3 regions of the Streptomyces sp. NPDC088812 genome follow, and region 3 is predicted to be linked to each of the others. Evidence: riboswitches for the same ligand, from Rfam matches in the RefSeq annotation. Region 3 holds a riboswitch; each other region holds the start of a gene.
What was found. A riboswitch is a leader RNA that binds a small molecule or an ion and turns the genes downstream of it on or off. The one in region 3 is predicted to bind thiamine pyrophosphate.
Positions count from the first base shown of each region.

Region 1: another riboswitch for thiamine pyrophosphate. It lies ahead of thiO (glycine oxidase ThiO); the one in region 3 lies ahead of ACIP67_RS14530 (thiamine ABC transporter substrate binding subunit).
Region 2: another riboswitch for thiamine pyrophosphate. It lies ahead of thiC (phosphomethylpyrimidine synthase ThiC); the one in region 3 lies ahead of ACIP67_RS14530 (thiamine ABC transporter substrate binding subunit).

Region 1 is NZ_JBIVJP010000004.1:422,215-426,845, reverse strand. It holds gene thiE (thiamine phosphate synthase) at 1-612, opposite strand, end outside; gene ACIP67_RS10255 (Rv2175c family DNA-binding protein) at 702-1,067, opposite strand; gene ACIP67_RS10250 (NAD(P)/FAD-dependent oxidoreductase) at 1,372-2,547, opposite strand; gene ACIP67_RS10245 (hypothetical protein) at 2,646-3,050, opposite strand; TPP riboswitch at 3,103-3,214, shown strand; gene thiO (glycine oxidase ThiO) at 3,212-4,375, shown strand; gene thiS (sulfur carrier protein ThiS) at 4,372-4,572, shown strand; gene ACIP67_RS10230 (thiazole synthase) at 4,576-4,631, shown strand, end outside.
Region 2 is NZ_JBIVJP010000008.1:132,657-137,287, forward strand. It holds gene ACIP67_RS16230 (IclR family transcriptional regulator) at 1-283, shown strand, start outside; gene ACIP67_RS16235 (SsgA family sporulation/cell division regulator) at 382-828, shown strand; gene ACIP67_RS16240 (YibE/F family protein) at 944-2,725, opposite strand; TPP riboswitch at 2,798-2,986, shown strand; gene thiC (phosphomethylpyrimidine synthase ThiC) at 2,979-4,631, shown strand, end outside.
Region 3 is NZ_JBIVJP010000007.1:130,266-134,896, reverse strand. It holds gene ACIP67_RS14540 (phosphatidate cytidylyltransferase) at 1-1,251, shown strand, start outside; gene rlmN (23S rRNA (adenine(2503)-C(2))-methyltransferase RlmN) at 1,386-2,492, shown strand; TPP riboswitch at 2,549-2,655, shown strand; gene ACIP67_RS14530 (thiamine ABC transporter substrate binding subunit) at 2,726-3,802, shown strand; gene ACIP67_RS14525 (ABC transporter permease) at 3,865-4,631, shown strand, end outside.

The DNA.
Region 1 (4,631 bases), on a different contig from region 3:
CGCGGCCCCGGGATCGTCCGCCTCCGTGATCGCCCGGACGACGACGACCCGGCGGGCGCCCGCCTCCAGCACCTCGTCGAGGGTGGTGAGGTCGATGCCGCCGATGGCGAACCAGGGGCGGTCGGTCCCGAGGGACGCCGTGTACCGGACCAGGCCGAGGCCCGGGGCGGGGCGGCCGGGCTTGGTGGGCGTGGGCCAGCAGGGGCCGGTGCAGAAGTAGTCCACCCCCGCCTGGACGGCCGCGGCGGCCGCTTCCGCCTCCGTGTGCGTGGAGCGGCCTATGAGGACGTCGTCGCCGAGGAGGGCGCGGGCCGCGGGGACCGGCAGGTCTCCCTGGCCGAGGTGGAGGACGTCGGAGCCGGCGGCATGGGCGACGTCCGCGCGGTCGTTGACCGCCAGCAGCTTGCCGTGCCGGGCGCAGGCGTCGGCGAACACCGCCAGGTGCTCCAGTTCCTCGGCCGCCTCCATGCCCTTGTCGCGCAGCTGCACGATGTCGACACCGCCCGCGAGGACGGCGTCCAGGAACTCCGGGAGGTCGCCCTGGCGCCTACGGGCGTCCGTGCAGAGGTAGAGACGGGCGTCGGCGAGGCCGGCGCGGGCGGTGTCGGGCATGCGTGGGTCCCCCCGGGGCGGTGGTGTACGACCGCGGCGGCGTCGGTCACGGCCGCCGTCGTACACCGGGCGGTTGTCGGATCTGTGGGTCAGACGGCGAGCGCCTGGGCGCGGCGCTTCACCTCCGTGCCGCGATTCTCGCTCAGGGCCTGGGCCGGGGTGCCGGGCAGGCTGGCGTCGGGGGTGAAGAGCCATTCGATCATCTCTTCGTCCGTGAAGCCGTCGTCCCGCAGCAGCGTCAGGGTCCCGGACAGGCCCTTGACCACCTTGTCCCCGTCGATGAAGGCGGCGGGCACGTGCAGCGCGCGGTTCTCACCACGGCGTACGGCGATCAGCTGACCCTCCTTGACCAGCTGCCGGACGCGCGTCACCTCGACGCCGAGCTGTTCGGCGATGTCGGGCACAGTGAGCCAGGCGGGGACGAGAGCATCGATCTTTGCGTCAATCTCGGTCACGGGAACAAGCCTGCCATCTGCCACTGACAGTCGGAAGCCGGGTCCGCCCCGGCACGGCCGGTCGGCGAGCCGTTCGTATCGGAACCGCCCGCCGCTCCCGCGGTCGGACCGCCGCCACGCTCACTCGAACCCGCCGCCGTGCCCGCCGTCGAGGCCGTCACCGTTCCCACGTCGAGGCCGTCACCGTTCCCGCCTCGAACCCGTCACCGTTCCCGCCTCCAGGCCGCCGCCACGCTCGCCATGAAGCCGCCACGCCCGCCCCGAAGCCGCCACGCGTCCGCCCCGCGCGGCGCGCCCGGACGCGTCAGGCGGTGGCCGCCTTCAGCGGGCGCGCCGGGTCCTGGAGCAGCCGCGGGTCCATCGGCGTGCCCGCCTCGATCAGCCGGCGTCCCTGGGCCAGGTCGCGGGGCCGGCCCACCGCCAGGAGGGCGACCAGGCGGTCCTCGCGCAGCCAGCAGACCGTCCAGGCCGGTCCGGACGGGTCGCCGCGCCACAGGGTGGTGTCGGCGCCGGTGTGGTGGCCGGCGTACTGGACGAAACGGCCGAACTGCTCGGACCAGAAGTACGGGACCGGGTCGTAGACCGCCAGGGGCTCGCCGGTGGCCTCGCCGAGGATGTTCGCCGCCACCGTGCGCGGGCCCTGGAGGGCGTTGTCCCAGTGGTGGACGAGGAGCCGCTCGCCGTACCGGGCCGACGGGAAGGAGGCGCAGTCGCCGACCGCGTACACGTCCGGCGCGGAGGTGCGCAGATGGGCGTCGGCCACGACCTCGCCGTCGGCGCCGAGGGCGATGCCGGAGCCGGCCAGCCAGGCCGTGGCGGGGCGGGCGCCGATGCCGACCACGACGGCGCCGGCGGGCAGCCGCGAGCCGTCGTCGAGGACGACGGCGCCGGGCTCGACGCGCTCCACGCGCGCGTGGGTGCGCAGCGCGGTGCCGCTGTCGGCGTACCAGGCGGTCATCGGGGCGGCGACCTCGGCGGGCAGGGCGCCGGCCAGCGGACGCCCGGCGGCCTCGACGACGGTGACGGCACAGCCGGCCTCCCGGGCCGCCGTGACGAACTCCGCGCCGATCCAGCCGGCGCCGACGACCACGACGTCGTGCTGCCGGGCGAGCACGGGCCGGAGGCGTTCGGCGTCGTCCAGGGTGCGCAGCAGGTGGACACCGGGCACGCCCTCGGCGCCGGGGAGCCGGATCGGTTCCGCGCCGGTGGCGAGGACCAGGACGTCGTACGGGACGGGCCCGGCCTCGGTGTCCAGTTCACGGTCGGCGACGCGCACGCCGAGGGCCTCGCTGCCCAGCCGCAGATCGATGCCCAGGCCCTCGAAGTCGACGTCGAGGGCGGAGCCCTCCGCCTTGCCGAGCAGGACGGCCTTGGACAGCGGTGGCCGGTCGTAGGGCTGGTGGGGCTCCGCGCCGATCAGGCTCACCGTGCCGGTGAAGCCCTGTTCGCGCAGCGCGACCGCGGTCTGCACCCCGGCCATGCCCGCGCCGACGACGACCACGCGCCGCGCCGATGACCTGTCTTCGTCCTGCGTCCGCTCGCTCACCTGATCACCATAGACAACTGACGATCTGTCAGTCAGGGGCCGTGCTCCGTGACCTGCTCCACAACGCTCGTGCCGCTGCCCGGCCCGGACTCCCACTCCCACGTCTCCTCGAGCCGGACCCGGCCGTCGGGCAGTTCCACGACCGTCGCCACGCAGTGCCCCGACGAGGTCGCGCCGTCCCGCTTGAGCTGGACGTAGCGGAAGTCGAGCCGGTCTCCCTCCCGCGTACCCACCAGATGCCCGCGTACGACGTCGCCCCCCGCGTACTCGGCCCAGATCTCGCCGTCCTTCTCGTGGTACGTGAACCGGGTGCGGGTCCCCACCTGGCCGGGGGCCTGGTCGGCGACGGGGGCGAGGACGAGACCGTCGAGGGACCGGTGGCGCGGGGCGGGGCCGTCCGCCGGGGAGGCGTGGGGGGAGACGGGCGGGCGGGTCACGGGCGGAGGCTCCCTTACTGAGTCGTCCGGCGTCGGGCTAGGGTGGCCACCGTAGAGCACTCGCGGGAGCCCGGACGCACCGGGCTGAGAGGGAGGCTGGCGGCCTCCGACCGTACGAACCTGATCCGGGTCATGCCGGCGAAGGGAGGGGCTGGACGCCCATGTCCTCACGTACGTCAGACGTCCTCGTGGTCGGGGGCGGCATCATCGGGCTGGTCACGGCGTGGCGGGCCGCGCAGCGAGGGTTCGCCACGGCGGTGGTCGACCCGGAACCGGGCGGTGGGGCCGCGCAGGTGGCGGCCGGGATGCTGGCCGCCGTCACGGAGCTGCACTACGGCGAGCAGACGCTGCTCGGCCTCAACCTCGCCTCGGCCCGCCGCTACCCCGGCTTCGCGGCCGAGCTGAGCGATCTCACCGGTCACGACCTCGGCTACCGCCGCTGCGGCACGCTCGCGGTCGCCCTCGACGCCGACGACCGCGCCCACCTGCGGGACCTGCACGCCCTGCAACGGCGGACGGGGCTGGAGTCGGAGTGGCTCACCGGGCGGGAGTGCCGGCGGCTGGAGCCGATGCTCGCGCCGGGGGTGCGCGGCGGACTGCGGGTGGACGGCGACCACCAGATCGATCCGCGGCGGCTGGCGGGAGCGCTGGTGGCCGCGTGCGAGCGGGCCGGGGTGGTCTTCCACCGGACCTGGGCGGAGCGGCTGTCCGTGGTGGCCGGCCGGGCCGCCGGCGTCCTCACGCGCGCGGGCGACGCGCTGGGCGCGGGACAGGTGGTGCTCGCGGCCGGCAGCCTGAGCGGACGGCTCGCGGGGGTGCCGGACGAGGTGCTGCCGCCGGTGCGGCCCGTGAAGGGGGAGGTGCTGCGGCTGACCGTGCCGCGGGCGTACGCGCCGTTCCTGAGCCGGACGGTGCGGGCCGTGGTGCGCGGCAGCCAGGTGTACCTGGTGCCGCGGGAGAACGGCGAGCTGGTCGTCGGCGCGACCAGTGCGGAACTGGGCTGGGACACGACGGTGACGGCCGGGGGCGTGTACCAGCTGCTGCGGGACGCGCACGAGCTGGTCCCCGGGATCACCGAGCTGCCGCTGACGGAGACGCGCGCGGGACTGCGCCCCGGGTCGCCGGACAACGCGCCGCTGCTCGGGCCGACCGGACTGGACGGCCTGCTGCTGGCCACCGGGCACTACCGCAACGGTGTGCTGCTGACGCCGGTGACCGGCGACGCGATGGCGCACGTCCTGGCCACCGGGGAACTTCCCGAGGAGGCCCGTCCCTTCACCCCCCGGCGCTTCGGCGCCGCCGCACTCTCGGAGCAGCCCGCATGAACATCTCCGTCAACGGTGAGCGGCGCCAGGTGGCGGCCGGCACCGCCCTCGACGCCGTCGTACGGTCCCTGACGGCGGCGCCCTCCGGGGTGGCCGCCGCGCTCAACGAGACCGTCGTCCCGCGCGCGCGGTGGTCCGCCACCGCCCTCTCCGAGGGAGACCGCGTGGAAGTCCTCACGGCCGTACAGGGAGGCTGAACCATGGCCGACGATCCCTTCGTCCTCGGCGGGACGGCGTTCTCGTCCCGTCTGATCAT
Region 2 (4,631 bases), on a different contig from region 3:
CCGCTACCCGGTGCAGTCCATCACCCCTTACACGGTCCGCGACGACCACGTCCTGATGCGGCGACTGGCCCGTGTGCGCCGGATGGAGACGGTCGTCGAACGGCAGGAGTACGCGCTGGGCACGGTCTGCGCCGCGATCCCGATCACCGTGGGCACGACCGCGGCCACGATGGCGATCTCCCTGCCCGCCCACCAGGCGGACCGGCTGTCGGCGGCGGCTCGGCAGTTGCAGGACGAGGTCGGACGGATGCTGGGATCGCTTGCGATCTCTATCAGTATCTGAAAACTCACTCCTTGTGATCTGTCGTGCACTTTCAGCAAGATGCCCTGACAGTCAGGGGTTCAATCCCAGCCAACCGACGGCCACGACGGGGTAAGGCGATGCGAGAGTCCGTGCAAGCAGTCCAGGCAGAGGTCATGATGAGCTTTCTCGTCTCGGAGGAGCTCTCGTTCCGCATCCCTGTGGAGCTGGGCTACGCCACCTGTGATCCTTACGCCGTCCGGCTCACTTTCCACCTTCCCGGTGATGCCCCGGTGACATGGGCGTTCGGGCGGGAGCTGCTCATCGACGGGGTGGGCAGACCGTGCGGCGAGGGGGATGTACGGGTCTCGCCGGTCGACCCGGATTCCCTGAGCGAGATCCTGATCCGGCTTCAGGTCGGTGGCGATCAGGCAGTTTTCCGTTCCTCGGCAGCTCCGCTCGTTGCCTTCCTCGATCGCACGGACAAGCTGGTGCCGCTGGGCCAGGAGGGTGCGTTGGCCGATTTCGACGCCCATCTGGACGAGGCGCTGGACCGGATCCTGGCGGAGGAGCAGAGCGCCGGCTGAGCGGTGCGCACTGAAGCGCTGGCGTAACGCTTCAGCAGGGGCCGAGTCATTGCAGTAACGCTTCTTCTGGGTGGTCCGAGCCGGTCGCCGCTGCCGGCCCGGACCGCTGGCCGCGTCAGCGCTTGCGCCGTCTCCCCCTGCCGCCCCGGGGGATCTGCGGAGCGGCGCCCGTCGCACCGACCGCCGCCGGATCCGCCGCCACTTCCGGTGCCGCCCCTGGGGCCGCCTCGGTGGCCGCCCCGGGCCCGGGGCGGTCGGCCGACACCACCAGGGCCGCGAGGACCGTGGTCACCGGCACCGACGCGACCAGACCGATCGAGCCCACCAGCGTGCGCACGATCTCCTCGGCGACCAGTTCGCTGTTGGCGACCGTGCCGACGCTGCTCTGGGCGATCGAGAAGAGCAGCAGCAGAGGCAGCGCGGCACCGGCGTAGGCGAGGACGAGCGTGTTGACCACCGACGCGATGTGGTCACGGCCGATCCGGATGGCGGCCCGGTACAGACCGCGCCAGCCCATCGAGGGGTTGGCCTCGTGCAGTTCCCAGACCGCCGACGTCTGGGTGACCGTCACATCGTCCAGGACGCCGAGCGAACCGATGATGATGCCGGCGAGCAGCAGACCGCTCATGTCGATCGACGGATACAGCCCGTGGATCAGACCGGTGTTGTCGTCCGTGTTGCCGGTCAGGGCGGCCCAGTCGATGAACCACGAGCCCAGGAAACCGATCAGCAGCAGCGAGACGAGTGTCCCGAGCACCGCGACCGAGGTGCGGGCCGAGAGTCCGTGACACAGGTAGAGCGCGATCAGCATGATCGCGCTCGCCCCTACGACCGCCACGACCAGCGGGTTCGAGCCCTGCAGGATCGCGGGCAGGATGAAGAAGTTCAGGATCAGGAAACTGATGGCCAGCGCCACCAGCGCCATCACGCCCCGCAGCCGCCCGACGAGGACGACGGCGACCGCGAAGATGGCGGCGAGCACCGCCAACGGAACACGGCGGTTCACGTCGGTGACCGAGTACTGCAGGTCCTTCGGCGCGGAGGGCTCGTAGGCGACCACGACCTGCTGGCCCTCGTGCAACTGCCGTGACTGGTCCGGCTGCACGATCTCCGTGAACGTACGGCCCTTGTCGTCACCGGTGTCCACCCGGATCGTCGCCCGCTTGCAGGTGCCGTTCTCCTGCTGCTCCGCGGAGGAACCCTCGGCCGTCGAGGTGTCGCCGGTCGCGGTGGCGCCCGAGGCGTTCACCGACGAGCAGCTCACGCTCACGACCTTGGTGACCGTCGCATGCTGCGTCTGCCGGTCGAAACCCACCCCGGTGCGCTCGTGCGGCGGAGCACCGCCGGGCCACAGCACGACCAGGCCGGCGAGCACGGCCACGGCGAACGGGATGAGAACGGCCGCGATGACCTTGCGCAGATGCTGGGAGACAGGGGCGGCCGGACCGTGGCTGTGCGAGTGCCCGTGCCCTCCGCCGGAGCCCGGGCCGTACCCTCCGCCGCCAGGACCCGGGCCATGCCCGCCGCCCGGACCGCCGCCGTGTCCACCGCCGAGTTTGTCACCCGGGCCATGCCCATGGCCGTGCCCGCCGTTGTGGGAGCTGCCCGGCCCGTGTCCGCTGTCGGGGGGACCGACCGGTCCGTGCCCGCCACCGAAGCCGGGGTGGCCGTCTCCGTACCCGGACTTCGGAGCGCGTCCGCCCTGGGCATGGGAACTGGCCTCAGGACCGGAGCCAGGAACGGTCCCAGGACCGTGACCGGTGCCCGGACCTGAAGCTGGGTGAGGACGTGGCCCGGGACGCGGCCCTGGACCCGGACCGGGATCAGGACCGTTTCCGGCACCCGGTCCGCGAGGCGGTTCGGGTGGTGGGTACGGGGGGTGGTGTGTCGTGGTCACCGACCGATCATCGCAAGAACGACAGGGGCCCCCTGTTCACCGCGCCCGAATTGCCGCTAGCGTGGGGGCAACCTTTGCACACGCGGGAGCTCGGAGCACCGGGCTGAGAGGGCGCTGACCTCCGTCTTCGCGATGTTTCACGTGGAACGTCACCGAACCGAGTGATGTTTCACATGGAACGTCGGCAGACGGTAGCCGCTGCGTCGACCGCTGAACCTGTTACCGGGTAATGCCGGCGTAGGGAGTAGGTCTCATGACCATCAAGGACGCACGCACGCCTGTCTCCACGCAGATCTCTGCCGAGATCTCCGCCAACGGGGAGGCCGGGAAGTCCATCGGCTGGCACAAGGCGTATGTCGAGGGCGCGCGCCCCGACCTGCGGGTGCCAGTTCGTCAGGTGCATCTCACCAACGGGCAGTCGGTCACGCTGTACGACACGTCCGGCCCGTACACCGATCCGCTCGTCGAGACCGACGTCCGCAGGGGCCTGCCGCCGCTGCGGGAGAACTGGATCATCGCCCGCGGGGACACCGAGGAGTACGCGGGCCGCCCCGTCCGTCCCGAGGACGACGGCATCAAGCACACCTCGCCGCGCGGCGGCCTGCGGAACCTGGACGCGGTCTTCCCCGGACGACCCCGACTGCCGCGCCGTAGCCGGGACGGCAAGGCGGTCACCCAGCTCGCGTATGCGCGCCGCGGCGAGATCACACCCGAGATGGAGTACGTGGCCCTCAGGGAGAACGTGGCGCCCGAGGTGGTTCGCGAGGAGATCGCGGCGGGCCGTGCGGTCCTGCCCGCGAACGTCAACCACCCGGAGATCGAGCCGATGATCATCGGCAAGCGGTTCCTGGTGAAGGTCAACGCCAACATCGGCAACTCGGCGGTGACCTCCTCCATCGAGGAGGAGGTCGAGAAGATGACCTGGGCGACCCGCTGGGGTGCGGACACGGTCATGGACCTGTCCACCGGTCGCAACATCCACACCACCCGTGAGTGGGTGCTGCGCAACTCCCCTGTTCCCATCGGCACGGTGCCGCTGTACCAGGCACTGGAGAAAGTCGACGGCAAGGCCGAGGAACTGACCTGGGAGATCTACAAGGACACCGTCGTCGAGCAGGCCGAGCAGGGCGTGGACTACATGACCGTCCACGCGGGCGTCCGCCTGCCGTACGTCCCGCTGACCGCGAACCGCAAGACCGGCATCGTCTCGCGTGGCGGCTCGATCATGGCGGCGTGGTGCCTGGCCCACCACAAGGAATCGTTCCTCTACGAGCACTTCGAGGAGCTCTGCGAGATCCTCGCCGCCTACGACGTCACGTACTCGCTCGGAGACGGTCTCAGGCCCGGTTCGATCGCCGACGCCAATGACGAGGCGCAGTTCGCGGAGCTGCGCACTCTGGGGGAACTCAACCGGATCGCGAAGCGTTTCCACGTTCAGACGATGATCGAGGGCCCGGGACATGTCCCGATGCACAAGATCAAGGAGAACATCGACCTTCAGCAGGAGATCTGTGATGAAGCTCCGTTCTATACGCTCGGCCCGCTGACGACGGACGTCGCGCCGGCGTACGACCACATCACTTCCGGTATCGGTGCCGCGATGATCGCCTGGTGGGGCACGGCCATGCTCTGTTACGTCACGCCGAAGGAGCATCTGGGCCTGCCCAACCGTGACGACGTCAAGACCGGCGTCATCACGTACAAGATCGCAGCCCATGCGGCCGACCTCGCCAAGGGACACCCCGGTGCGCAGGAGTGGGACGACGCGCTGTCCGACGCCCGCTTCGAGTTCCGCTGGGAGGACCAGTTCAATCTGGCCCTCGACCCGGACACGGCCCGCGAGTTCCACGACGAGACACTGCCGGCCGAGCCGGCCAAGACCGCTCACTTCTGCTCGATGTGCGGG
Region 3 (4,631 bases):
TCACCGACCGGGTACTGGGGGCCCACCGACCAGGGGCCTGTCCAGGGGGCTTCCCCGGCGGGTCCCGCGTACGATGCGCCTGAGGCGCAGCAGACTCGCCCCATGCCCATCGTCCCCGACGTCCCCGCCGACGACGGACACCAGGATGACGACCGGGGGGCCGCTCGCAGGGGCGGCCCCCTGTTCCGGGACGAGACGTTCCGCGGCGGGGCGGCTCCCGGTGAGGCGACTCACGGTGAGCCGTACCGCGGGGGGACGCCGCCCCCGGGCGGGACGTTCCCCGGCGGGATGCCCCCCGGCGGGGGGTTCCGCGAGGAGGCGTTCCGCAACGAGCCGTTCCGCGACGAGACCCCGTCGGCGCTGCCCCCTGCGGCGGCGCCGCAGAATCCGGATCCCATGCCCGACGCCCCGCAGCCGGCGCCCGCCCCGCAGAAGAAGAGCGCGGGCCGGGACCTGGGTGCGGCGATAGGGGTGGGCGTCGGGCTCGGCGCGGTGATCGTCGTCTCGCTGTTCGTGGTGAAGGCCGTCTTCATCGGTGTCATAGCGATCGCCGTCGTGGTGGGCCTGTGGGAGCTCACCAGCCGGCTCCAGGAGCGCAAGGGCATCAAGGCGCCCCTGGTGCCACTGGCGCTCGGCGGCGCGGCGATGGTCGTCGCCGGGTACGTCCGGGGGGCCGAGGGCGCCTGGCTTGCCATGGCCCTGACCGCGCTCGCGGTCCTCGTCTGGCGGATGACGGAACCGCCGGAGGGCTACCTCAAGGACGTCACGGCCGGTCTCTTCGCGGCCTTCTACGTCCCGTTCCTGGCCACCTTCGTCGCCATGATGCTCACGGCCGAGGACGGCGCGCAGCGCGTGCTGACGTTCCTGCTCCTGACGGTGGTCAGCGACACCGGCGCGTACGCCGTCGGCTGGCGCTTCGGCAGGCACAAGCTCGCCCCGCGCATCAGCCCCGGCAAGACCCGTGAGGGCCTGCTGGGCGCGGTGTCGTTCGCGATGGTCGCGGGCGCGCTGTGCATGCAGTTCCTCATCGACGGCGGCACGTGGTGGCAGGGCCTGCTGCTCGGCCTCGCGGTCGCCGCCAGCGCCACGCTCGGTGACCTCGGCGAGTCGATGATCAAGCGGGACCTCGGCATCAAGGACATGGGCACCCTGCTCCCGGGTCACGGCGGCATCATGGACCGTCTCGACTCGCTGCTGCCCACGGCTCCGGTGGTGTGGCTGCTGCTGGTGCTCTTCGTGGGATCGTCCTGACCGGGACCCGCCCCACCCGCGTCGAGCGAGCCCCCGTCCCCGGCGGACGGGGGCTCGCCGTCGTCACGGCCCGGGGCGGGGTGCCACGACGGCGAGCCGGGGCACCCGAGTCGATCTGCGACACTGGTAAGGCCATGCCTAAGCCCGGAGAACTCACTTTCGTCGCCCCCCGCGGAGCCAAGAAGCCGCCGCGGCACCTCGCCGACCTCTCGCCCGCCGAGCGGAAGGAGGCGGTGGCGGGGATCGGTGAGAAGCCGTTCCGGGCGAAGCAGCTGTCGCAGCACTACTTCGCGCGGTACGCGCACGACCCGGCGGAGTGGACCGACATCCCCGCCGGGGCCCGCGACAAGCTGCGCGAGGCGCTGCTGCCGGAGCTGATGACGGTCGTGCGGCACCTGTCGACCGACCAGGGCACCACCCGCAAGACCCTGTGGCGGCTCTTCGACGGCACGCTCGTGGAGTCGGTGCTGATGCGCTACCCGGACCGGGTGACCATGTGCATCAGCTCCCAGGCGGGGTGCGGGATGAACTGCCCGTTCTGCGCGACCGGGCAGGCGGGGCTGGACCGGAACCTGTCGACCGCCGAGATCGTGCACCAGATCGTCGACGGGATGCGGGCCCTGCGGGACGGAGAGGTCCCCGGAGGGCCGGCCCGGCTGTCCAACATCGTCTTCATGGGCATGGGCGAGCCCCTCGCCAACTACAAGCGGGTCGTCGGCGCCGTCCGCGCCCTGACCGACCCCACACCGGACGGGCTCGGGCTGTCGCAGCGCGGGATCACCGTGTCGACCGTAGGGCTGGTGCCGGCCATCCACCGGTTCGCCGACGAGGGCTTCAAGTGCCGGCTCGCCATCTCGCTGCACGCCCCGGACGACGAGCTGCGCGACACCCTCGTCCCGGTGAACACCCGGTGGAAGGTGCGCGAGGTGCTCGACGCCGGGTTCGAGTACGCCGAGAAGTCCGGTCGGCGGCTGTCCATCGAGTACGCCCTGATCCGCGACATCAACGACCAGGCCTGGCGCGGTGACCGCCTCGGACGCCTCCTCAGGGGCCGACCGGTGCACGTCAACCTGATCCCCCTCAACCCGACGCCCGGCTCGAAGTGGACCGCGTCCCGGCCCGAGGACGAGAAGGCGTTCGTGGAGGCCATTGCCGCGCACGGGGTGCCGGTGACCGTCCGGGACACCCGCGGCCAGGAGATCGACGGGGCCTGCGGTCAGCTCGCGGCCACCGAGCGGTAGTCTGAGCGCCGTACGACATCTTCATATCCGACATCTGTCCGTCTGATGACATCTTCATATTCCGACAGGGGAGCGCCACAGCGCTGAGAGTGCGGCACCAGGCCGCAGACCCTCTGAACCTCGCCCAGGTCATTCTGGGTAGGAAGTTCGGTCACCGCTCAAGCTGTTGTGCCCCGCCCGGGTCCGCCGGGCGGGGCCGCGTCTCTTCCTGGTCAACCCCAGGAGGAAAACCAGTGCACACCAGGACGTTCGTGGCCGCGGCCGTCGGCCTCGGCCTCGTCACGCTGTCGGCGTGCGGATCGTCGGACGATTCCGCGTCCGGCTCCGGCTCCACCACCGTCACCCTGATCAGCCACGACTCGTGGGCCGTCTCCGAGGACGTGCTCGCGGAGTTCGAGAAGCAGTCCGGCTACCAGGTGAAGGTCCTCACGGACGGCGACGCCGGGCAGGCCGTGAACAAGGCCGTCCTCACCAAGGACAACCCCCAGGGCGACGTCTTCTTCGGCGTCGACAACACGCTCCTGTCCCGCGCCCTCGACAACGGCCTCTTCCAGTCGTACGAGGCGAAGGGGCTCGACCAGGTCGACGCCGCCTACCGGCTCGACGGGGACAAGCACCGGGTCACGCCCGTCGACTACGGCGACATCTGCGTCAACTACGACAAGGAGTACTTCGCCGACCACAAGCTGGCCCCGCCCACCTCCTTCGACGACCTGACGAAGCCCGCCTACAAGAACCTCCTCGTCACCGAGAACGCCTCCACCTCCTCGCCCGGCCTCGGCTTCCTCCTCGGCACCGCCGCCCGGTACGGCGACGACGGGTGGGAGGGGTACTGGAAGAAGCTGAAGGCCAACGGCGTGAAGGTGGTCGACGGCTGGGAGCAGGCCTACAACGAGGAGTTCTCCGGTTCGGCCGGAGGGAAGAAGGCCGGCGGCGACCGGCCGCTCGTCGTCTCCTACGCCTCCTCGCCGCCCGCCGAGGTGATCTACGCGGACCCCAAGCCCACCACCGCCCCGACCGGTGTCGCGACCGGCACCTGCTTCCGGCAGGTCGAGTTCGCGGGGCTGCTGAGCAACGCGAAGAACAGCGCGGGCGGCAAGGCGCTGATCGACTTCCTGATCTCCCAGCGCTTCCAGGAGGACATGCCGCTCAACATGTTCGTCTACCCGGTGCTGAAGGGCGCGGCCGTGCCCGCCGAGTTCACCGCGTACGGGCCCGCCGCCGAGGACCCCGAGACCATGGCCCCGGCGGACATCGCCGCGCACCGCGACCAGTGGGTCAAGTCGTGGACCTCGCTCGTACTGAAGTGACGAAGGCGGGCGGCGCGGCGGCCCGCACGGGCCGTTCCGGGAGCGCGGCGCGGCTCGGGCTCATGGCCCTGCCCGTCGCGTTCTTCGGGGTCTTCTTCGCCTACCCCGTCGCCGCGATCGTCGCGCGCGGGCTCGGCTCCGACGGGACGTGGCACGCCGGGCGCCTGCTCGACGTGCTCGGCGACCCCGGCATCCGGCACGTGCTGTGGTTCACCACCTGGCAGGCGCTCGCCTCCACCGCGCTCACCCTGCTGGTCGCCCTGCCCGCCGCCTACGTCTTCGCCCGCCTCTCCTTCCCCGGCAAGCAGGTCCTGCGGGCCGTCGTCACCGTCCCGTTCGTGCTGCCGACGGTCGTCGTCGGGACGGCCTTCCTGGCGCTCGTCGGGCGCGGCGGACTGCTCGACGAGCTGTGGGGCGTACGGCTGGACACCACGGTGTGGGCGATCCTGGCCGCGCACGTCTTCTTCAACTACGCGGTCGTGGTGCGGACGGTGGGCGGGCTCTGGGCGCAGCTCGATCCGCGGCAGGAGGAGGTGGCGCGGATGCTGGGCGCGTCGCCGTGGCGGGCGTGGCGCCGGGTGACCCTCCCGGCCCTCGCGCCGGCCGTGGCCGCGGCCGCGCTCATGGTGTTCCTGTTCACCTTCACCTCCTTCGGCGTGGTGCAGATCCTCGGCGGGCCCACCTTCTCGACCCTGGAGGTCGAGATCTACCGGCAGACGTCGGAGCTGTTCGACCTGTCCACGGCGGCCGTCCTCACGATCGTCCAGTTCACGGCCGTCGGCGCGGTCCTCGCCGTGCACGCCTGGACCGTACGGCGGCGGGAGAGCGC